Regions from separate parts of the Pseudomonas sp. IzPS59 genome, predicted to be linked through region 1. Evidence: predicted binding sites of a transcription regulator. Region 1 holds the regulator's gene; each other region holds the start of a gene.
What was found. The regulator FliA, encoded in region 1, starts transcription of late flagellar genes. The targets are predictions, from matches to a motif close to CTAAAGTTTNNNNNNNNNNNGCCGNTAA.

Region 1 (5,691 bases):
TGGTGGACGCCAGTACCGTGGTCGCCACCCACTTGAACCAGATTCTGTACAAGCACTCCAGCGAGCTGATCGGCCACGAGGAAGTGCAGCAACTCATGCAATTGCTGGCCAAGAGCTCGCCGAAACTGGCGGAAGAGCTGGTGCCGGGTGTGGTCACGTTGTCGCAGCTGCTGAAAGTGTTGCAGGCGCTGCTCGCCGAACACGTGCCGGTGCGCGACATCCGCAGCATTGCCGAAGCCATCGCCAACAATGCCGCCAAGAGTCAAGATACCGCCGCTTTGGTGGCCGCTGTGCGGGTTGGCGTATCCCGTGCAATCGTCCAAAGCATTGTAGGGACTGAGTCCGAGCTGCCAGTCATCACGCTGGAGCCAAGGTTGGAACAAATATTGCTCAATAGTCTGCAGAAGGCAGGACAAGGCTCGGAAGAGGGCGTTCTGCTGGAGCCAAGCATGGCCGAGAAGCTGCAACGTTCGCTCATCGAAGCGGCGCAGCGTCAGGAAATGCAAGGTCAGCCGGTGATCCTGTTGGTAGCAGGCCCGGTTCGCGCGATGCTCTCGCGCTTTGGTCGCCTGGCAGTTCCCGGACTGCATGTGCTGGCCTACCAGGAAATTCCGGACAACAAGCAAGTGACCATCGTTGCGACAGTAGGGCCCAACGGCTGAGGTAGTGGTTTATGCAAGTTAAGCGTTTTTTCGCCGCCGATATGCGTCAGGCCATGAAGCTGGTTCGTGATGAGCTGGGCGCTGATGCCGCCATCATTGGCAACCGCCGCATTGCCGGCGGCGTCGAGCTGACGGCGGCGCTGGATTACAAACTGTCGGCGCTGGCGCCACGGGTTCCGAACATGGAACTCGAAGACGAGCTGCGCAAGACTCAGTCGCGCATCGTCACCGCCCAGGCCGAGCTGAGCATGCGTGGTGAGGCCGACGGCAACACCAATCGCCAGTTGTTCTCCGGTCTGCCATTGACCGCCGGCCTGCCGCTGACGGCTGCCGAGCCTCTGACAGAACCGACGTACGCCGCACCGGCCCGTCCAGCCCCGGCACCTGCGCCGGCTGCCGCTGGCGTCGATCCGCGTGCGCTGGATTCGATGCGTTTCGAACTCAACAGCCTGCGCGAGCTGATGGAAGTTCAGCTCGGCACCCTGGCCTGGAATCAGCTGCAAGGCAGCCGTCCGGCTCAGGCGAATCTGTATCGCCGTCTGCAGCGCATCGGCTTGTCCGGTCCGTTGTCCCGCGACCTGCTGGCACTGACCAGCGATATCGAAGAGCCTCGTCAGGCCTGGCGCATGTTGCTGGCGCACCTGGCGCGGATGATCGCCACACCGGAAGTCGAGCCGCTGGAAGAGGGCGGTGTGATTGCCATGGTCGGCCCGGCCGGCATGGGCAAGACCACCACCCTCGCCAAACTGGCTGCCCGCTACGTACTCAAGTACGGCGCGCAGAACATTGCGCTGGTGAGCATGGACAGTTTCCGCATCGGCGCTCAGGAACAGTTGAAAACCCTGGGCCGGATCCTCAATGTGTCGGTGACCCACGTCGACCCGGGCCAGTCCCTGGTGCAGGCGCTGGATCCTCTGCTGCGCAAACGCGTGGTGCTGATCGACACCGCCGGCCTGCAGGCCAGCGATCCGGCACTGCGCATGCAACTGGAAAGCCTGGCCGGTCGTGGCATTCGGTCGAAAAATTATCTGGTACTGGCAACCACCAGCCAGAAACAGGTTCTAACCGCCGCTTATCACAGTTACAAGCGTTGCGGGCTCGCCGGGTGCATCCTGACTAAACTGGATGAGACGGCCAGCCTTGGCGAAGTGCTGAGCCTGGCGATCAGTCATGAACTGCCGGTCGCCTACCTGACCGATGGCCCACGGATTCCGGATGATCTGCATCTGCCGCGCCGTCATCAATTGGTCAGCCGCGCCGTCAGCGTGCAAATGCAGGAAGAACCCAGCGAAGAAGCCATGGCTGACATGTTCGCTGATATCTACCACAGCCCGACCAAGCAGGTTGGCTGAGGTAATGAACAGTTTTTGTACCTACATCGATGGTCTGCCACGCATTGTTCCGGTTGTGAACGCGCAGCCAGTAATGTGGCCTCCGTCTATGCAAGACAAGGTAAAGAAATAACATGGGCAGCATGCATCCCGTACAGGTGATCGCGGTGACCGGCGGCAAAGGTGGCGTCGGCAAGACTAACGTGTCAGTGAACTTGTCCCTGGCGCTGGCAGAGCTTGGCCGTCGGGTCATGCTGCTGGATGCCGACCTGGGTCTGGCGAACGTCGACGTTCTGCTGGGCCTGACGCCCAAACGTACTTTGGCCGATGTGATCGAGGGCCGCTGCGAGCTGCGCGACGTGCTGTTGCAAGGTCCCGGCGGGATCCGCATCGTGCCGGCCGCTTCCGGCACGCAAAGCATGGTTCACCTGAGCCCGGCCCAGCATGCCGGTCTGATTCAGGCATTCAGTGACATCGGCGACAACCTCGACGTGCTGGTGATCGACACCGCTGCGGGTATTGGTGACTCGGTAGTCAGTTTCGTTCGCGCGGCGCAAGAAGTGTTGCTGGTGGTCTGCGACGAGCCGACCTCGATCACCGACGCCTACGCACTGATCAAGCTGCTCAACCGCGATTACGGCATGAACCGCTTCCGCGTCCTGGCCAACATGGCCCAGAGCCCGCAGGAAGGTCGCAACCTGTTCGCGAAGTTGACCAAGGTCACGGATCGCTTCCTCGACGTCGCCTTACAATACGTCGGTGCGGTGCCTTACGACGAAAGCGTGCGCAAGGCGGTGCAGAAGCAGCGTGCGGTCTATGAAGCCTTCCCGCGTTCCAAGTGCGCACTGGCATTCAAGGCGATCGCGCAAAAGGTCGACACCTGGCCGCTGCCCGCCAACCCGCGCGGCCATCTCGAATTTTTCGTCGAGCGCCTCGTGCAGCAAACGGCAGGACCTGTGCTATGACCGCCAGCGGTATGAACCTTTACAAAAAGTCGGCGCGTGACGCGCAGTACGAGCTGATCGAGCGTTACGCGCCACTGGTCAAACGCATCGCCTACCACTTGCTGGCGCGGTTGCCGGCCAGTGTGCAGGTCGAAGACCTGATTCAGGCCGGGATGATCGGCCTGCTCGAAGTCTCGACCAAATACGACGCCAGCAAGGGTGCCAGTTTCGAAACGTACGCGGGCATCCGGATCCGCGGCGCGATGCTCGATGAAGTACGCAAGGGGGACTGGGCACCGCGCTCGGTTCACCGCAATACCCGTATGGTCAGCGACGCGATTCGCTCGATTGAAGCTAAAACCGGCCGTGACGCTAAAGATCACGAGGTTGCGGCCGAACTCCAGTTGAGTCTCGACGATTACTACGGGATTTTGAACGACACCCTGGGCAGCCGACTGTTCAGTTTCGACGACCTGTTGCAGGACGGCGAACACGAAGGGCTGCACGAGGATGGCGCCAGTGCTCATCTTGAGCCGTCACGCGATCTGGAAGATGAACGCTTCCAGGCGGCGCTGGCGGACGCGATTGCCAATTTGCCGGAGCGTGAGCGACTGGTGTTGGCGCTGTACTACGACGAAGAGCTGAACCTCAAGGAAATCGGTGAAGTCCTTGGTGTCAGTGAATCGCGGGTCAGCCAGTTACACAGCCAGTGCGCGGCCCGCTTGCGGGGGCGTTTGGGGGAGTGGCGAGCGCGCTGAAGGCAGTGTGGGGACACTGCGAACGAGGCTGGTGCGGTGGTGAACGGCACCGGTCTTGCTCTGTTGTGCTCCAGACAGTCATCGAGTGCTTTGCCGGATTGATTGAAATGGCGCGTTCAGGTGCTGGACGCGTTTAAGACTGCTTGGAGGTCGAATTGAACAAAGACATGAAAATCCTCATCGTTGATGACTTCTCAACGATGCGGCGGATCATCAAGAACCTGTTGCGTGACCTCGGGTTCACCAACACCGTTGAAGCCGACGATGGCACCACCGCCATTCCGGTGCTCAACAGCGGCAGCATCGACTTTCTGGTGACCGACTGGAACATGCCCGGCATGACCGGTATCGACCTGCTGCGTCACGTGCGCGCCGATGAAAAACTCAAGCACCTGCCGGTGCTGATGGTGACCGCTGAAGCCAAGCGCGAGCAGATCATCGAAGCGGCCCAGGCCGGCGTTAACGGCTACGTGGTCAAACCTTTCACGGCTCAGGCGCTGAAAGAAAAAATCGAGAAGATTTTCGAACGCATCGGCTGATGACGCGCGGGGGAGCTATGGAGCATAAAGAATCTTCACAGGGCGACTTCGAGTCGACGCTGAAAAAACACGCGGTCGAACTGGTCGAAAGCCTTGAAAAAGGCAGGTTCGGCGACGCTGTGCAACTGATCCATGAGCTCAATCAGACCCGTGACCGTGGCCTGTACCAGGAAGTCGGCAAGCTCACGCGCGAACTGCACAGTGCAATCGTCAACTTCCAGATCGACCCGCACATGCCGCAGGCCGAGGAAGTGTCGCAGATCACTGATGCGACCGAGCGCCTGGGCTATGTGGTCAAGCTGACCGAAGCTGCGGCCAACCGCACCATGGATCTGGTGGAAAGCGCCACGCCGGTGGTCAATGGTCTGGCTGATGAAGCCCAGGCGTTGAGTGCCGACTGGGGACGTTTCATGCGCCGCGAAGTCGGGGCTGAAGAGTTCCGCGAACTGGCGCGTCGGGTCGACGGTTTTCTGGCACGCAGCAGCGCGGACAACCGCGCGGTGTCGAGCAACCTCAACGACATCCTGCTGGCCCAGGATTACCAGGACCTCACCGGTCAAGTGATCAAGCGCGTGACCCAACTGGTCACCGAAGTCGAAAGCAATCTGCTCAAACTCGTCCTTATGGCCAGTCAGGTTGACCGCTTTGCGGGCATCGAACATGACCGTGCGGCGATGCTCGCTGAAAAAGATCCACAAAAACATCTCTCGCAGGGTGAAGGTCCGCAGATTCATGCCGATAAACGAGAAGACGTTGTGTCCGGTCAGGACGATGTGGACGATTTGCTATCCAGCCTTGGATTTTAGTTTTCTGGGTTTTTAGACCTGTAGGAGCACCCCATTAATGAGCTTCGGCGCCGATGAAGAGATCCTTCAGGATTTCCTGGTTGAGGCCGGCGAGATTCTTGAGCAACTGTCCGAACAACTGGTCGAGCTGGAAAGCCGCCCGGATGACGCAGATCTGCTCAACGCAATTTTTCGCGGTTTCCACACTGTAAAAGGGGGCGCCGGCTTCCTTCAGCTCAACGAGCTGGTGGAGTGCTGTCACATCGCCGAAAACGTGTTCGACATCCTGCGCAAGGGTGAGCGTCGCGTAGATGCAGAACTGATGGACGTGGTGCTCGAAGCGCTGGACGCGGTGAACAGCATGTTCAGCGAAGTCCGCGATCGCAGCCCGATTACCGCTGCAACCCCGGAACTGCTGGCCGCCCTGGCGCGCCTGGCCGAACCGCAATCGGCGGACGAAGCTCCGGCTTCGCCTGTGGCCGAGATGATCGAAGAGCTGGTCGTTGAAAACGAAACCGGCGACTCCGGCGACATCACCGATAACGAATTTGAACAGCTGCTGGACTCGCTGAACGCCGTCAAGGCCGAAGCCGAAGCCCCGGCGGCTGCCGCTGCGCCTGCTTCCGATGAAGCGGCCAGCGATGAAATCACCGACGCCGAGTTCGAGTCGCT
Region 2 (5,691 bases), 1.2 Mb from region 1:
GCTTGCTGGGCATTCCCAAGTCGCGCCTGTCGCGGCGAATTGCCGAACTGGAAGAACGTCTCGGCGCACGCTTGCTGCAACGCACCACTCGCCAGTTGAAGCTTACTGCGGTTGGCGAACGCTATCTGCGCCACTGCCAGGCGATGCTGCTGGAAGCGGAAATGGCGGACGAGACGGTGGCCAGCATGTCCAGCGAACCCCGTGGCCGCCTGCGGGTTTCGAGCCCCACAGGGCTGGCCCATGAAATGCTGCCGGTGGTGATCAGCAACTTCCTCGGCAAGTACCCGCAGGTGCAACTGGAAGTCACCCTGATCAATCGCCGGGTCGACCTGATCACTGAAGGCATCGACGTGGCCCTGCGCGTGCGCGAACACGGCGACGAAGAACCGATGCTGGTAACCCGTCGCTTGCGTCAGGCGCAAATGGTGGTGGTCGCGAGCCCTTCCTTTATACAGGGCGTGGAAATCAATCATCCGCAGGACTTGAAAACCCTGCCGGTGCTCGGCGCGCTGGAAGCCGATCGCATGGTGCATGTGCGCCTGCTCGATCAGCACGGCAAAAGTTGCGACCTGGCGCTGGAGGCCCGGCTGGGCATCGACGATTTCATCGTGCGCAAGGCTTGCGTGCTGGCCGGCCAGGGTTTCACTCTGCTGCCGATGATGTATTGCGAAGCGGAGCTGAACAACGGCACGCTGGTGCAGTTACTGCCGGACTGGTCATTGCCCGGCGGCTGGCTGCAAGCGGTGTATCCGCACCGGCGTGGAGTGATGCCGGCGGTGCGCGCGTGGATCGATCATCTGGTCGAATCGTTCAATGCCTGTGGAGAGCGACTGTTATGAAACAAGGAAAGATGAGCGAGAAGGACGTCGCGGATTTCTGCCTGGCATTACCCGGCGCCCGGGAAGACTACAAATGGGGCGGTGTGCGGGTGTTCTCGATTGCCGGCAACAAGATGTTCGCCTTGCAGGGGCTGCGCGGCGAGTCGCTGGCGTTCAAGGTCGACAAGGATCTGTTTCTCGGCCATTGCGACCGACCGGGCATTCACCCGGCGCCGTATCTGGCGCGGGCGCAGTGGATCATCATGCACCCGCCCTACCCCTTGGGCGCCGAGGAACTGCGAGGATTGCTGCAACGCTCTCATCAACTGGTGGTGAGCAAATTGCCGAAGAAAACCCAGGTGGGTTTGCTGCTGTAACCCTACCCCAGCGCCAACAGGTTCGAACCGAGGAACAACTGATCGATCCAGAACACCTGGTGCAGCGCGACGATCACCCAGAACAGAATCTGAAACGACACCTTGCGCGTCTTGTGCCGGAAGACTTGCTGGGCGACCAATGCCCCCGGCCAGCCGCCCGCCAGTTCCACGGCGTGCAGGACGTTTTCCGGAGTGCGCCAGGCGTCGGCGCGGGCCTTGCGCTTGTCGGCCCAGTACAGGAAGAAGGCCAGCACACTGACAATCCCGTAGGCCGCCAGCGGCACCAACGAGATCCCGCGCAGCCACATCGACAGCGAACCGAACAGCGGCAACGCGCAGACGATCAGCAGCACCACCAGCTTCAACTTCAAATGCTGGATGCTGCCACCGGACGGGCCGCGATCCGGACGGCGTGCGCGGGAGTCACTCATGCCTTGGCCGCCGCCCAGTCCACCCAGCCGAACTGCCAGGTCGCCAGAATCAACAGGCCGAACACGATCCGGTACCAGGCGAATGCCGCGTAGCTGTGGCTGGCGATGAACTTCAGCAAACCGCGCACGGCGATCATGGCGAAAACGAATGCGGTGACAAAACCGATGGCAAACACCGGGAAGTCCGCCGGCACGAACAGCGCGCGGTACTTGTAGCCCGAGTAGACCGCCGCGCCAACCATGGTCGGCATCGCCAGGAAGAACGAAAACTCGGTGGCAGTCTTGCGCGACAGACCGAACAACAGGCCGCCAATGATGGTCGAGCCGGAGCGCGAGGTGCCCGGGATCATCGCCAGACATTGGGCGAAGCCGACCTTCAGCGCATCTTTCCAGGTGATTTCGTCCACGGTTTCGGCGTGCACTTCATGCTGCCGACGCTCGGCCCACAACATGATGAACCCGCCAACCACCAGCGCCGTCGCCACAGTGATCGGGTTAAACAGGTATTTGTGAATCAGATCGGCAAAGATCACGCCCAGCACCACGGCGGGCAGGAAGGCGATCAGCAGGTTGGCGGTAAAGCGCCGGGCACTCGGCTGGGTCGGCAAACCGATGACCACGTCGAGAATCTTGCGGCGAAACTCCCAGACCACCGCGAGAATCGCGCCGAGCTGGATGATGATGTTGAACGCCATGGCGCGTTCGCCGCCGAAATTCAGCAGGTCGGCGACGATGATCTGGTGTCCGGTACTGGAAATGGGCAAAAACTCCGTCAGCCCTTCTACAACTCCAAGAATCAGTGCCTGCAAGGCGGTCCAAAGGTCCATCAATCCCCCAAAGAGCGATGCGCTCAGGCATGCCCCGATAGTATTTTTTTACGTTCACTGCGATCAGCGTAGCGGTTTGTTGCTGTACCGATTCCGCGCGCCAAGGATCCACACGAAACGGTCAAAATTCCGTGAAATGGCAACTTGGGTTCAGGTTTTCACCCACGGGGCCGAAATCCTAACAGACAAGCCGTAATCGCGCTGCCGCGCTCTACGACTTGGGTCGCGTATGCCCGGCCACTGAAACGTGGTTGGATGCTGGCGGTGATTTATTACAAGAAAAAGAAACCGGAGTGACAGCGTTATGAACAGCTTGCGCAGTGTGTCGATCAGCCGACGCTTGTGGCTCATCTTGATTGTGGCGGTGGTCATGCTGCTGACCCTGGGCCTGTTGATGCTCAAGCAGATCCACGATGACCTGTATCACGCCAAGGCCCAGAAAACCCAGCATGTGGTGCAGACCGCCAGCGGTTTGCTGACCTACTACCAGGGCCTGGAAGCGGCCGGGACCCTGACCCGCGACGCCGCCCAGAAACAGGCGCTGACCGCGATTCGCGGCCTGCGTTATGACCAGAACGACTACTTCTGGATCAACGACCTCACACCCGTGATGGTCATGCACCCGACCAATCCCAAGCTCGAAGGCCAGAACCTCTCGGCGATCCGCGACCCGGACGGCTTTGCGGTGTTCAACGAAATGGTCGCCATCGCCAAGGCCAAGGGCGCCGGCATGGTCGATTACCGTTGGCCGAAACCCGGTGCCAGTGAGCCGGTGGCCAAGACCTCCTACGTGAAACTGTTCGAGCCGTGGGGCTGGGTGTTGGGTTCCGGTGTGTACGTCGACGATGTGCAGGCCGAGTTTCAGGGCCAGGTCATCAAGGCGTCCGTTGTGGGGCTGGTCATCGCGCTGATCATGGGCGTGCTGGTGATTCTGATTGCCCGCAGCATCGTCCGCCCGTTGCAGGAAACCGTGAACGCCATGGCCAACATCGCCAGCGGCGAAAGCGACCTGACCCGCAGCCTCGATACCCACGGCCAGGACGAAGTCACGCAACTGGCGCATCACTTCAATGCCTTCACCGCCAAGCTGCGCCGGGTGATCGGCGATTTGCAGGTGTCGGCCAGCGCGCTGGGCCAGTCCTCCACTGAACTGGGCAACGACGCGAGCCAGGCCCAACAACGCAGCCAGCAACAATCACAGCAGATGGAACTGGTGGCGACGGCCATCAACGAAGTCACCTACGGCGTGCAGGATGTGGCGAAGAACGCCGAGCATGCCGCCAGCGAAATGCGCGATGCCGAAGCCCAGGCGCAGCAGGGCCAGATCAACATCGACGGCAGCCTGCAACAGATCGACAAGCTGTCCGGCACCATCGATCAGGCCGTCGAAGTTATTCGTACGCTCGCGACGGAAAGCACCCAGATCGGCAGCGTTCTGGAAGTGATCCGTTCGATTGCCGAGCAGACCAACCTGCTGGCACTCAACGCCGCCATCGAAGCCGCCCGGGCCGGCGAACAGGGCCGGGGGTTTGCCGTGGTGGCCGATGAAGTTCGTCTGCTGGCGCAACGCACGCAGAAATCCACGGCGGAAATCCAGTCGATGATCGAGCGCCTGCAAAATCATTCCGAAGCCGCGGTGAAAGTGATCGGCGACAGCAGCAAGGCGTCGCAACTGACTATCGAGCAGGCCGGACTGGCCGGCGCCAGCCTCAATGCCATCGGCCAGGCGCTGCGCAACCTCAATGGCCTGAACGCCTCGATCGCCAGTGCGACCCTGCAACAGGCGCACGTGGTCGAGGACATCAACCAGAACGTCACCCAGGCTGCCGGCCTGTCCCACAGTACCGCACTGGCTGCCGAGCAATCGAGCGCCGCCAGCGTACGGCTCGGCCAGTTGAGCGAACAACTGAACGGTTTGCTGCGCCAGTTCCGCGTCTGATCCCGGTCACCGGTGGGAGCTCACTCCCACCGGTTTTTGGGTACAATCCGCTCCCTCTTTTACTCCCTCCAAGGATCTTGCATGTCCGGGCTCGAACTGTTTGCCGCCGCCCTCGGTGTGATCGCCGTCTGGCTGACGGTCAAACAGAACCCCTGGTGCTGGCCGATCGGGCTGGTCATGGTGCTGCTCTACAGCTGGATCTTCTTCGAGGTGAAGCTGTATTCGGACATGTTGCTGCAAGTGGTTTACGCCGCGTTGCAAGTCTACGGCTGGTGGCAATGGACCCGGGCCGGGACGATGCATGACGGGCGTGAGGTCAGCCGGCTCGACTCCCGTTCGATTCTGCAAGGGCTGGCCATCGGCGCCGCCGGCAGCCTTTTGCTAGGCGCAGCCATGGCGCACTGGACCGATGCCGCGCAGCCCTGGCTCGACGCGGCGCTGACTGCTTTCAGCCTGGTTGCGCAGTTCTGGATGGCCCACAAACGCCTGCAATGCTGGGCGCTGTGGTTCGTGCTGGATGTGATCTTCGTCGGCCTGTTCCTTTATAAGGGCCTTTACCTCACCGCTGCGCTGTACGCCCTCTTCACCCTGATCGCGGTGCAGGGCTGGCGGGAATGGCGCGCCGATCCAGCGTTGCGCGCATGAAAGTCGTTGTCCTGACCGGGCCCGAATCCACCGGCAAGAGCTGGCTGGCGGCCGGCCTGCAGCAACAGTTCGGCGGTTTGCGGGTGGATGAATATGTGCGCTGGTTCATCGAGCAGAATCCTCGGGACACCTGCCTCGCAGACATTCCCGAGATTGCCCGCGACCAGTTGCAGTGGGAAGACGAGGCGCGAGCGCAGCAGCCATCGTTGCTGATTCTCGACACTCATCTGTTGAGCAATATTCTCTGGAGTCAGACGCTGTTCGGCGACTGTCCGGACTGGCTGGAACCGGAACTGCTGGCGCGTCATTACGACCTGCACCTGTTGCTCTCCCCGGAGCAGATCGACTGGACCGACGATGGCCAGCGCTGCCAGCCGCAGTTGAGTGAACGACTGGGGTTCTTCAACGCCACCAAGGCCTGGCTTGAGCAACATCACCAGCCCGTCAGGATCATTCAGGGCGACTGGGCCGCTCGGCAGACCCAAGCCTTCGACGCCGTACGGACCTTGCTGGAAGGCTGACCCGGTTTTCGGGTCAATGTCCCCCGTCCCGGGGCAGAAGTGTCCGTTCCTGAAACACTCCCCCCGGTGCAAAGTGCCCGTCTCAACGGCCTTCATCGCTTTGTCACCCGACTTGTTACGCCAGTGAAACACC
Region 3 (5,691 bases), 1.2 Mb from region 1:
GCGACCCGCTTCGGCGGAATCAGAGCGGATGCTGCGCAGCGCGTTGATCGAGCGCTATCCGTTGATCTCGCAATTGAACGCCGATCATCTGCTGGATTTACGGATCGACTGTTGCACGGTTCAAGACCTGTCACGCCACCCACGCTCCGGAAAGCGCCAGCGCGTCCTGGACCAGCGGGTCTACGACAATCACCGTGGAGAGCTTCGCTGATGGAAAGCGTAACGCTGCGAAACTACCGCAACTGCGACGCGAAAGCCGTGAGTAAGCTGTTTCGCGAGATCTATGGCGACCTCTACGCCCAGGCCCACGTCTATCTGCCCTGCATGATTGACCGCAACCATGCGCAAGGTCATTGGCATTCACGGGTGGCGGTGACCGGAGATCAAGTGTTGGGGAACGCGACATTGCTTCGCGCCAACGATTCGCCTGTCGCCGAACTGGCGCTCAGCGTGGTTGCCTCCGAAACCCGTGGCCAGAATGTTGCCACCCGGCTGGGGCGCCAGCTGTTGATCGATGCCCGGACGCTGGGATGCCGGGGCGTGACGATCAGACAGGTGACCTGTCACCCCTACACCCAGCGCATGGCAGCCGGCCTCGGCTTTCACAATACGGGATGGCTGCCCGACGGTGTCCCGTCTCCGCATGACGCCTCGGCACGGGAGTCGCTCGTCATCGGTTACCTGCCCATTGATGGACACCGGCGGCCGCTACCGGCACTGGCATGGCCCGACAGCTGTCGGGACTTCATGCTGCAGATGTGCAGTGTGTTCGGGACACAGGAAAAGGCTGCGCCATGGGTGGGCGATCCGGTACATCTTGAACAGCGGTGGGGTCGTTATGAAGGGACTTTCAGGGCACTGGATGGCTGTTTGCTCAAGCAGTTGCAGGAACTGCCGGCGCATTGGCTCATTTCAATCCGGCTGAGGCTGGCGAAGGGGTTTGATAGCGCGTTGCACGCGCTGACGACGGCAGGCTTCGTGTTCACCGGACTGGCGCCGGATGAACGAGGAGCAGGATGGCTGGCGTTGTTTCATCGCGGCGCAAAACCTCCCTCGCTGACATTGATTTGCCCGCACATGCAGCGGCTGCACGATGACCTGCAAGGGAAAACAGCGAGCGTGGCGCAATAACGACAAGCCCCCTTGTCGGGGGCTTGTCGCTGCAGGGTCATGCCTTGGCGCTGACACCTTTGTCGGTCGGCGGTGGCGGACGGTCGCCACCCTGTCCATAGACCTTCAGGCTTTGCAGCACGTAAATGGCTTTCTTGTACTCGGGAATCAGCCCGTTGGCGTACTTGTTGCCCTTCAGATTGTTGTTCTGGATCGTGTCCAGTTGCGTGGCGAAATACTCCAGCGCGTTGAACTTGGTGTCCGGGTCTTTCTGAATGCCGAAACGATCGAACTTGTCACCGGCATTGAGCAATGTCATCGCCGTGATATCCGTAATGAGTCCCCGACTGCGCAGGAAGTCAGTCAGTTTACCCAGTTGCTTGGGTGTCACGTTTTCCGGGTCGAAACCCTTGACGCTCTTGTGGATCCCCTGCTTATCCATCTCCCGGGTGTTGAGTACGGTCGGATCGTTGCCGACTTTCGCCAGCATCTGCTTGACCTTCACACTTTGCGAAACCGGTTTGCTCGATGGCGAATTATCGCGGACCAACAAACCTGCCTTGGGCTGCCAGGCGCCGGTATAACCAACGGTCATGAGCGTGCTCCTTGCGGAAAGAACATGAAAATATCCTTGTGAAACGTCTTGAATTGCCCGGAGTATCGGCCGGCAAACCGATGGCACCAATCTGTTTTTCACTTTTTTACAAATTTCGTACATTCTCGATACAAACACACAGAAGTACCGCTGCCATGGGCCTTCAGGCATTTATACAGCCCGTTATAAATCGAATTTTTACTCTAACGAACGGGCTGGTTAGTTTGAATGTGTCGGGTCTGTTACTTGCCGATTTTCGCTTCAGCACTTTTTAGTACGTGAGTACCTAAAGCTTCCTCCCGCAGCGACGATATGTAAGGGATCCCCCTACTGCTTTACTCCTCGCCCCTAACAAGAAACGAAGGACCGGTCTCCATGCCCGCATTCCGTACCATTCAGGCTCGCTATACGCTGTTTCTGGTTCTGTTCATCCTGTTGCTGTCGGTCCTGACCGTGGTGGGTATCAGCCAACTCGTCGCCCCCAAGCTGCGGCATACCGAAGAGCAAGTGGTGCTCAACCGCATCGCCGAAGTCGCCGAACAGATCCAGGGCGAACTGAACAAGGTTCAATCCCAGCAGCGCAGCATCACCCAGACCATCCCGCTACTCGACAGCGCCGCCATCGATACAGTGCTGCCTGGGCTGGTGGATCAGTACGGTGAACTGAAGGTGTTCGGCGGCGGTATCTGGCCGCTGCCCGGCCAGCGTGAGGCGGGTCGCAACAAGTTCAGCACGTTCTGGCACCGCGACAGCTCCGGCAAGCTCGCCGTGAATACTTTCTGGAACAGCGACGCGGCACCCAACTACTACGACCAGAGCTGGTACAAGGGCGGTATGCAGACCCCGCGCGGCCAATGCGCCTGGGCCGCTGCCTATAAAGATGATGCGAGCGCCGAACCGCGCACCAACTGCGCCATGGCCATCCAGAAAAACGGCAGCGCCTGGGGCGTATCGACCATCGACGTGACCCTGGGCTTCTTCAACGACCTGGTGGCCCGCAAGGAAAAAGACCTCAACGCCGAAATGCTGATCGTCGAGGCCGACGGCAAGATCATCAGCAACAGCTCGCGCATCAACGGCCCGATCGTGCTGAAAAACATCAGCGAGCTGGCCGCCGGTTCGCCATTCGCCAGCCAAGTAAAGGCTGGGCTGCAACAACGTGATCAGGCCCAGCGTGTCGAATTCGACAACAACGGCGTAGCCAGCACTTTCTTCATGCGCCCGATCGAAGGCACGCCATGGTTCCTCGCCACCGCCCTGCCGACCAAAATGCTTACCGCACAACGTGACGACGTACTCAGCAGCCTGAGCCTGTTGCAGATTCCGCTGGTAATCCTGCTGGTGCTGCTGCAGGTCTACGCGATTCGCCAACTGGTTGCGCGCATGAAAGCGCTCAAGGCCAACATCGATTCGCTGTCCAGCGGCGACGCCGACCTGACCCGCCGCATCACCATCCGCGCCGAAGACGAGCTCGGCGCGATCGGTCATTCGGTCAACACCTTCATCGCCTACCTGCAGAACATGATCGGCGAAGTCACCCAGGCCACCGGCGCCATGGCTTCCAGCCTCGACAACCTGCAACGCACCTCGGCACATACCAGCCAGATCCTGCTGCGCCATGCCTCGGAAACCGACCAGACCGTCACTGCCATCAACGAGATGAGTTCGACCGCCGAAAGCGTTGCGCAGAACGCTGCCGAAACCGCTGCGTTTACCCAGCGTGCCAACGAAAACGCCGACCGTTCTCGGGTCGTGGTGGGCGAAGCCACCAGCAGCGTCGTGGCGCTGATTGATGAAGTGGCCAGCGCCACCCACAAAGTCGAAAACATGCAGCAGGACGCCCAGCGCATTACCGAAATCCTCGGTGTGATCGGCGCCATCGCCGGCCAGACCAACCTACTGGCACTGAACGCCGCCATCGAAGCCGCCCGGGCCGGTGAACAGGGTCGCGGTTTCGCGGTGGTGGCCGACGAAGTACGCGCCCTCGCCGCCCGGACCCAGGCCAGCACCTCGGAAATCAACGAAATGCTGACCCGCCTGACTCAGGGCGTGAGTTCCTCGGTCAGCGCCATGGAGAACACTCAGGCCAGTTGCCAGTCGGCTGCCGATGCCACCGCACGCGTTACCACCGGACTCGATGACATGGCCGGTTCCGTCAGCCATATCAACAGCCTCAGCGCCCAGATCGCCACCGCCGCTGAACAGCAGAGCGCCGTCACCGAGGAGATCAACCGCAGCATGGTGCAGATCCGCCACATGGTGGATGAGCTGGTACAAAGCGGTCAGGCCAGTGAAACCAATACCCGCCAGCTCCTGGAGGCCAACGGTCGGGTGAGCGCAATCATGGGTCGGTTCAAGGTCAGCTGACGAACTTGTCATCTCGCACTCAGGCGGCTGTCAGCTTTGATCTACGATCATGCTGGCGGCCTGCCTTGTATCAACTGGAAACACTCCGTTGATGCCCGGTCGGAAAAACCGGTCAAAATGCGTTCTTTTTGACCGTCACCCGAGTCGAGAACCCTGCATGAAAAACCCTCTGCGTCTGGCCGCCCTGAGCGCCCTGCTCCTTTCCTCCCTGGCGCAAGCCGCCGACCTCATTCCGATCGAAGTCCATCGCGACGCGAACTGCGGTTGCTGCAAAAAGTGGATCAGCCATCTGGAAGCCAACGGCTTCAAGGTCGAAGATCACGTCGAAAGCGACATGAGCAGCTTCAAGCAACAACACGGTGTGCCACCTCGTCTGGCGTCTTGCCACACCGCAATCATCAACGGCAAATTCGTCGAAGGCCATGTGCCTGCTGAACAGGTGCTGGCGCTGAGCAAGCGTGACGATCTGCTTGGCGTGGCTGCTCCGGGCATGCCGATGGGCTCGCCGGGCATGGAAATGGATGGCATGAGCGATGCCTATCAAGTGATCGGCCTCAAGAAGGACGGTGCCGATGTGGTGGTGGCGGATTACCCGGCCCATTGATGACGGCGGGTTATCTCGGGCTGTTCCTGGCCGCGTTTGGCGCGGCGACGCTGTTGCCGCTGCAATCGGAGGCGGTGCTGGTCGGGTTGCTGGTCAGCGATCGTTATTGGCTGTGGGGGCTGCTGGCGGTGGCGACGCTGGGCAACGTCCTTGGCTCGCTGGTGAACTGGTGGCTGGGACGCGGACTGGAGCGGTTTCAGGATCGGCGCTGGTTTCCGGTCAGCCCCAAGCACATGGACCGCGCCCGCGCTCACTATCAGCGTTATGGGCATTGGTCGCTGCTGCTCAGCTGGCTGCCGGTCATCGGTGATCCACTGACGCTGATTGCCGGGGTCATGCGCGAACCGCTCGGGCGATTCCTGTTGATCGTCACCCTCGCCAAAGGCGCCCGTTACGGCGTGCTGGCCATGCTCACCCTGGGCTGGCTCGGTTGAACGATCGGGCGCCGGCATTGCCTGTGTTTAACGTCGCCCTAATCCGGCCGTTCCAGCATCGGCCGATTTCCTGTGGAGTTGTCCCATGTCTGTGTCGCTGACCCGCTGGCTGCCCGGCCTGCTGTTGACCGCTGCCCTGCCCCTGCTGGCTCACGCCGAAGGCCCGCAATACGGCCCGGAACTGCAGGGTTTCGATTATCCCTACACCCTCAAGCACTTTGCCTTTCAGTCCCAGGGCCAGTCTCTGCAGATGGGTTACATGGACGTCGCCGCCCATGGCAAGGCCAACGGGCGCACCGTGGTGCTGATGCACGGCAAGAATTTTTGCGGCGCGACTTGGGACAGTTCGATCCAGGCCCTGAGCGAGGCCGGTTACCGGGTCGTCGCCCCGGATCAGATCGGTTTCTGTACCTCCAGCAAACCCGATCATTACCAGTACACGTTCCAGCAACTGGCGGCCAACACCCAGCAATTGCTCAAGGCGCTGGGCATCCAGAAAGCCACCCTGCTCGGTCATTCCACCGGCGGCATGCTGGCCACACGCTACGCCCTGCAATACCCGGATCAGGTCGAGCAACTGG
Region 4 (5,691 bases), 2.9 Mb from region 1:
ATGATCCCCGGGCTGCACTGGACCATCTGGTAATGGTCCGGCAAACCGTTCAGCGCTTCGGAAGCGCCGAGGAACAGATAACCGCCCGGCTTCAGCGTGCTGTGAATGCGCAACAGGATGTCTTTCTTCACCTCGGCGGAGAAGTAGATCAGCACGTTGCGGCAGAACACGATATCGAACTTGCCAAGACTGGCGTAGCTGTCGAGCAGGTTGAACGAGCGGAATTCCACCCGGTTCTTGATCGGCGCCTTGATCACCCAGCGCCCCGGCCCTTTCGGGTCGAAGTAGCGCTGCAGACGATCGGCGGACAGACCGCGACCGATCGCCAGGCTGTCGTACTCGCCGGTCTTGCAGTTGGTCAGCATGCTGCCGGACAGATCCGTGGCGACGATCTGCACGCCCATCTTCAACTGACCGATGTTGGTCCGCTCGAACTCGTCGATCGACATCGACAGCGAATAGGGTTCCTGACCCGACGAGCAGGCCGCCGACCAGATCCGCAGACGCTGGTTGGGAGCGGCCTTGATCGCCTCGGGCAGCACCTTGTTCTTCAAGACTTCAAACGGATAGGTGTCACGAAACCACAGGGTTTCGTTGGTCGTCATGGCATCGACCACCTGCTCGCGCAAACCGCTGCGCGGCTGGGTCTGGATGCGCTGTACCAGCTCACCCAGGGACTTGATGCCTTGCTGCTCCATCAGTTTGTTGAGACGGCTCGAGACCAGGTACTGCTTGTTTTCACCGAGCAAAATGCCACAGGCTTTTTCCAGGAAGACCCGGAACTGTTCGAAATCCAAATTACCCGTAGACAAATGATGCCGCCTCTTAAATCGTGTTGACCGCCAGGGACGGAAAGTCCCTAGCTGATATCTGCTGCTTTGATCCGGTCGACTACCCGGGATGCCAGGTCATCAGGACGGAATTTGGCCAGGAAGTCATCGGCACCGACCTTCTTGACCATCGCCTGGTTGAACACACCCGACAACGAAGTATGCAGGATGATATGAAGCTTTTGCATGCGAGGGTCGCCGCGGATTTCCGCCGTCAGGGTGTACCCGTCCATCTCCGGCATCTCGATGTCGGAGATCATCATCAGGAACTCTTCTTCCGGCTTCTTGCCCTCATCGACCAGCTTGCGCAGGTAATCCAGCGCTTGCTTGCCGTCGTTCAGTGCCACCACTTCGACACCGACCGTCTGCAGGCAGCGTGTCACCTGCTTGCGCGCCACCGACGAGTCATCGACCGTCAGCACCCGCAACGACAATGCCTTGCTCTGGGTCTCGACATCAACAACGCCGACCGAAATCGCTTCCGGCGTCGGTGCGACTTCCGCCAGCACCTTCTCGACGTCGATGATTTCGACTAACTGATTGTCCACCCGAGTCACAGCGGTCAGGTAATGATCGCGACCGGTCCCCTTGGGTGGCGGATGGATCTCTTCCCAGTTCATGTTGACGATACGTTCCACCGAGCGCACCAGGAAACCCTGGGTCTTGGTGTTGTATTCCGTGATGATCACGAACGGACTGTTCTTGTCTTTCAACGCACCGGAGCCGGTCGCCATTGCCAGATCGAGGATCGGAATGGTCGCCCCCCGGATATTCGCCACCCCGCACACGACAGGACTGGACTTGGGCATCAACGTCAGTTGCGGGCACTGCAGCACTTCCCGAACCTTAAACACGTTGATCCCGTAGAGCTGCTGGCCGTCGAGACGGAACAACAACAGCTCCAGGCGATTCTGCCCTACCAGTTGCGTGCGCTGGTTCACCGAATCCATTACACCAGCCATGCCCAGACTCCTACACCAACGCCAAGTGTTGTTGCGACGCACATTCATTGCTAAACGGCACGGCGCTTGCTTTTTAACTCGTATGAACATTCAAACGACATTTTTCCGACGCCTGACATCCCCTATCCGCAGAGGACTTTGCGCGGTGTCTGCCGCTTGCCTGTTTTTCGCGGGCAGCCCTGCCAGTGCTGATGCGGTTACCTTGCCTGACATGCTTATCGGCGTCACTCAGGGCTTTCTTGAATTCACCGTAGAAGACTATCTGGCTACCAGTCAAACGGAAGGGCGTTATGAAATCGAGGTCAAGCAGCTCGATCCGCGCATGCGCATGCCTATGTGCGACAAGGAATTGACAGCGTCCCTGGAGAGTCCGGGGCGTCCTCTGGGTCGTGTGACCGTCAAGGTCCGCTGTGAAGGCGCCTCCCCCTGGACCGTGTTCGTACCCGCTCAAGTCCGCCTGTTTCGCGAGGTCGTGACCACCACTCGCCCGCTCAAGCGCGCCGGCATCATCGAGCCCCAGGACGTGACCCTGCGCGAGCATGATGTCAGTCAGATCAATCAGGGTTTCCTGACGTCGGTGGATGAGGCGATCGGGCAGAAATTGACCCGACCAACGGTCGCCGATCAAGTGATTACCCTTGTGCATCTGGAACAGGCGGAAGTCGTTCGCAAAGGCGATCAAGTGGTGATTACCGCCCGTAGCGGCACACTGGCCGTGCGCATGCCGGGCGAGGCCCTGTCCAATGGCGGCCTGAAAGAACAGATTCGAGTGAAAAACCTCAATTCCCAACGGGTCATCAAGGCGCAGGTCATGGCGCCGGGCCAGGTGGAAGTGGCAATGTGAGCAACGACTGGAGCAATGACAGGAAAGCCTCGTGAGTGATCGCGCAGAAAACTGGCGCCAACCTGAGCTGTTCCCTAAACTGTGCCGCAGCAGGATCTGTGCGGCGCATGCAGGCTTATTGGTAAAAGAGCCTAAAGTTTTCCAGGGGATGGCCGAGAACATGGCAAGCGTCCAAATTCCCAGAGGTTTTTAACATGGTCATCGATTTCAGCCGTTTGAACAGCTCCTCGTCACTTACGGGCAGTACACGTACCAGCGCGCCCAAGGAAACCGCCGAAACCGGCACTTCCGCGCCGCTGAATACCCCGGCCGAACAGGCCAGTACCGCAAAAAGCGGGGAATCGGTACACCTCAGCAATGAGGCTCAACAGTTGCAGAAGGTCACTGACAAGCTGCGCGATCAGCCTGCCGTCGACAAAGCCCGCGTGGCCGAGTTGAAAGCAGCGATTGCCGATGGCAGCTACAAAGTCGACAGCAACCGTGTAGCCAGCAAACTGCTCAACTTCGAAGCCCAGCGCTAGGCCTCGGCCTGCGCCAGGCTTTTGGACGCTTAAAACCCAAGGCCAGCCATGCACGACACTACTTTATTGCAACTGATCACCGACGACTTTGCTCCAGCTCAACAACTGCTGGAGTTACTGCATACCGAGTCCCTCGCCTTGCACGGTCGCGACATGCCCCTGCTGGAAGAAATTCTGGCGCGCAAACAGGCATTGATCATTCTGCTCGAGCAGCATGGCCGCAAGCGCAGCGAAATCCTCGCCAGCCTCAATCTGTCGCTCGACCGCCAGGGCCTGGAACAACTGGCCAGCCAGTCGAGCATCGGCGATCAGTTGCTGAACCAGAGCGATGTACTGACTGACCTGATCGCCCAGTGCCAGGCGGCCAATGTCAAGAATGGCCAGTCGATCGTGATGCAGCAGGCCGCCACGGCCAATCAGCTGAAAATCCTCACCGGTGGCGAGCCTCCCGCGCTCTACGATGCCAGCGGCACCTTCTCCAAACTGCAGAAACCGCGCGCGCTCAGCCAGGCGTGATTCTTTCTTCTATGCTTGCGCCCTATCAACGCGCGATACATGCTGGCAAAATACTGGCCAGCCGTAGTCAAAATTTGTCTGGAGATTGATTTAACGTGTCCAATGATGACGCTCCGCAGCCCCCAAAGGTGCTTACCACGCCCCTGGAGATCTCCAGCAATCTGCGCCAGCTGCAAGAGAGCCACGATCCGCTGATCATCACCTTTCACGAGCGCAGCCAGCGCTTCCAGAGCTACCTGATCAAGGTCGACCGGGAAACCGCCACCATTGCCCTGGACGAAATGATCCCGCGCGATGGCGAGCGCTTCCTGCTGGCTGGCGAACCCTTCAAGGTCGAAGGTTTTCACGAAGGCGTACGCATCGCCTGGGAATACACCGGCACGCTGGACATCAAGGAATCCGACGGTGACCGCTTCTATGTCGGCGAGATGCCCACCGAAGTGGTCTATCACCAGCGCCGCAACGCCTTCCGCGCCGCACTGAAGCTGACCGACTTGGTGAGCGTCGAACTGGGTGGCGAAAAGCTCAAGTCGCCGATTGGTGGCAAGCTGCTGGATATCTCCGCCACCGGCTGCAAGCTGCGTTTCGAAGGTGACATCACCGACCGCCTGCAACTGGGCCAGGTCTACGATCGCCTGATCGCCCCGCCGCTGTTCGGCAACCAGCCGGCGGCGGTCGAGTTGCGTTACCTGCACTTCGAAGAAAAACTCAACATCACGTTCGCCGGCCTGCGCTTTCACAACATCAGCGGCCCGGCAGCGCGTAACGTCGAGCGTTTCGTCTATCAGCTGCAACGTGAAGCACGGCGCTTCGACAAAGACGATCTCTGATTCGCATGCACCATGAAAAACGGGCAGTCCCTTGCGGTGACTGCCCGTTTTTTTATGCCTGGTGGTTTTTCCGGATCAAGGCCTGGCGCCACTGATGTCCGGTGCAGGATTGTCGTTGCCGGCATCCGGCTCAACAGGTGATTCAGGTTCAGTGGCGGGCTCGGGTGCCGGTTCAGGTGCAACCGTGGTCTGCATCTGCTCTTGCACCACTTGCTCGTCTACTCGTGGATCGAGTGCTGCCACCAGCGGCGAACTGGACATGCTGTCCGGCATCGCCACGTGATGCAGCGGTGCGTCGTCGACCTGATGCAGGTTGGTCACGGCTTTCGGCCGGATGCGCCACACCAGTACCAGCGCGAAAAAGGTGAAGAACGCATACAGGCTCTGGCTACCGAACATTTTCATCAACACACCGGCCAGCAGCGGCCCGATGCTGGCACCGACCCCGTAGGTCACCAGCAGCATCGCCGTCAGCGATACCCGCCGATCGCCTTCGACATGGTCGTTGGAGAACGCCACGGCCAGCGGGTACAGGCAGAACTGCACCAGCGAACACAGGAAGCCGACAATGAATAAAATCTCCAGCGGCACCTGCGGCATGATCGCCAGCGGCAATGCGGCGACGGCCAGAAACCCGGCGAAGCAGCGGATCAGCAAGGCCCGGTCATAGCGGTCGGACAACCAGCCCAGCGGCCACTGCACCAGCAACCCGGCAAAAATGCAGGTACCCATGAACAGGCCGACCTGCTCGGTGGACAACCCCTGCTGCGATGCATACAGCGGCGCCAGACCGTAGAACGAACCGATGATCAGCCCTGCCCCGAGCACCGTACTCAGCGACTGCGGCACGCGCTTGATGAAGAAGCGCGGCTCCATCGGTGCCGGATGCAACGGCGCCGGGTGAATCCGCCGGGTGAGTGCCACCGGCACCAGACACAGGGCAAAACACAGGGCGACCAGCATCAGCAGTTCCAGGCCCAGGCCCGGGTGCATGACCAGAATCAGTTGACCGAGCACCAGCCCAAGATACGAGGCAATCATGTAGCCGCTGAACACCACGCCACGCTGGTTGGCGTCGGCCTGCTCGTTCAGCCAGCTCTCGATCACCATGTACTGGCACATCATGCCGAGGCCGACGATGGTCCGCAGCACCAGCCACGCCGGCAGCCAGTCCACCAGGCCATGACC

Region 2: the regulator FliA is predicted to act here: its motif matches at 2,603-2,630, upstream of IF189_RS13340 (methyl-accepting chemotaxis protein).
Region 3: the regulator FliA is predicted to act here: its motif matches at 1,992-2,019, upstream of IF189_RS13105 (methyl-accepting chemotaxis protein).
Region 4: the regulator FliA is predicted to act here: its motif matches at 2,768-2,795, upstream of flgM (flagellar biosynthesis anti-sigma factor FlgM).

Annotation. Positions count from the first base shown of each region.
Region 1 covers NZ_CP062251.1:1,780,828-1,786,518, forward strand. The annotation lists gene flhA (flagellar biosynthesis protein FlhA) at 1-662, shown strand, start outside; gene flhF (flagellar biosynthesis protein FlhF) at 674-2,014, shown strand; gene fleN (flagellar synthesis regulator FleN) at 2,128-2,958, shown strand; gene fliA (RNA polymerase sigma factor FliA) at 2,955-3,695, shown strand; gene IF189_RS08080 (chemotaxis response regulator CheY) at 3,863-4,234, shown strand; gene IF189_RS08085 (protein phosphatase CheZ) at 4,252-5,040, shown strand; gene IF189_RS08090 (chemotaxis protein CheA) at 5,078-5,691, shown strand, end outside.
Region 2 covers NZ_CP062251.1:2,982,935-2,988,625, reverse strand. The annotation lists gene IF189_RS13360 (LysR substrate-binding domain-containing protein) at 1-839, shown strand, start outside; gene IF189_RS13355 (MmcQ/YjbR family DNA-binding protein) at 836-1,195, shown strand; gene IF189_RS13350 (DUF1294 domain-containing protein) at 1,198-1,626, opposite strand; gene IF189_RS13345 (undecaprenyl-diphosphate phosphatase) at 1,623-2,453, opposite strand; gene IF189_RS13340 (methyl-accepting chemotaxis protein) at 2,758-4,392, shown strand; gene pnuC (nicotinamide riboside transporter PnuC) at 4,474-5,037, shown strand; gene IF189_RS13330 (AAA family ATPase) at 5,034-5,558, shown strand.
Region 3 covers NZ_CP062251.1:2,931,552-2,937,242, reverse strand. The annotation lists gene IF189_RS13120 (phenylacetate--CoA ligase family protein) at 1-211, shown strand, start outside; gene IF189_RS13115 (GNAT family N-acetyltransferase) at 211-1,131, shown strand; gene IF189_RS13110 (hypothetical protein) at 1,169-1,705, opposite strand; gene IF189_RS13105 (methyl-accepting chemotaxis protein) at 2,081-4,072, shown strand; gene IF189_RS13100 (DUF411 domain-containing protein) at 4,230-4,676, shown strand; gene IF189_RS13095 (YqaA family protein) at 4,676-5,110, shown strand; gene IF189_RS13090 (alpha/beta fold hydrolase) at 5,196-5,691, shown strand, end outside.
Region 4 covers NZ_CP062251.1:4,710,034-4,715,724, forward strand. The annotation lists gene cheR (protein-glutamate O-methyltransferase CheR) at 1-812, opposite strand, end outside; gene IF189_RS21105 (chemotaxis protein CheV) at 860-1,792, opposite strand; gene flgA (flagellar basal body P-ring formation chaperone FlgA) at 1,875-2,636, shown strand; gene flgM (flagellar biosynthesis anti-sigma factor FlgM) at 2,831-3,157, shown strand; gene IF189_RS21120 (flagella synthesis protein FlgN) at 3,206-3,673, shown strand; gene IF189_RS21125 (flagellar brake protein) at 3,769-4,503, shown strand; gene IF189_RS21130 (MFS transporter) at 4,579-5,691, opposite strand, start outside.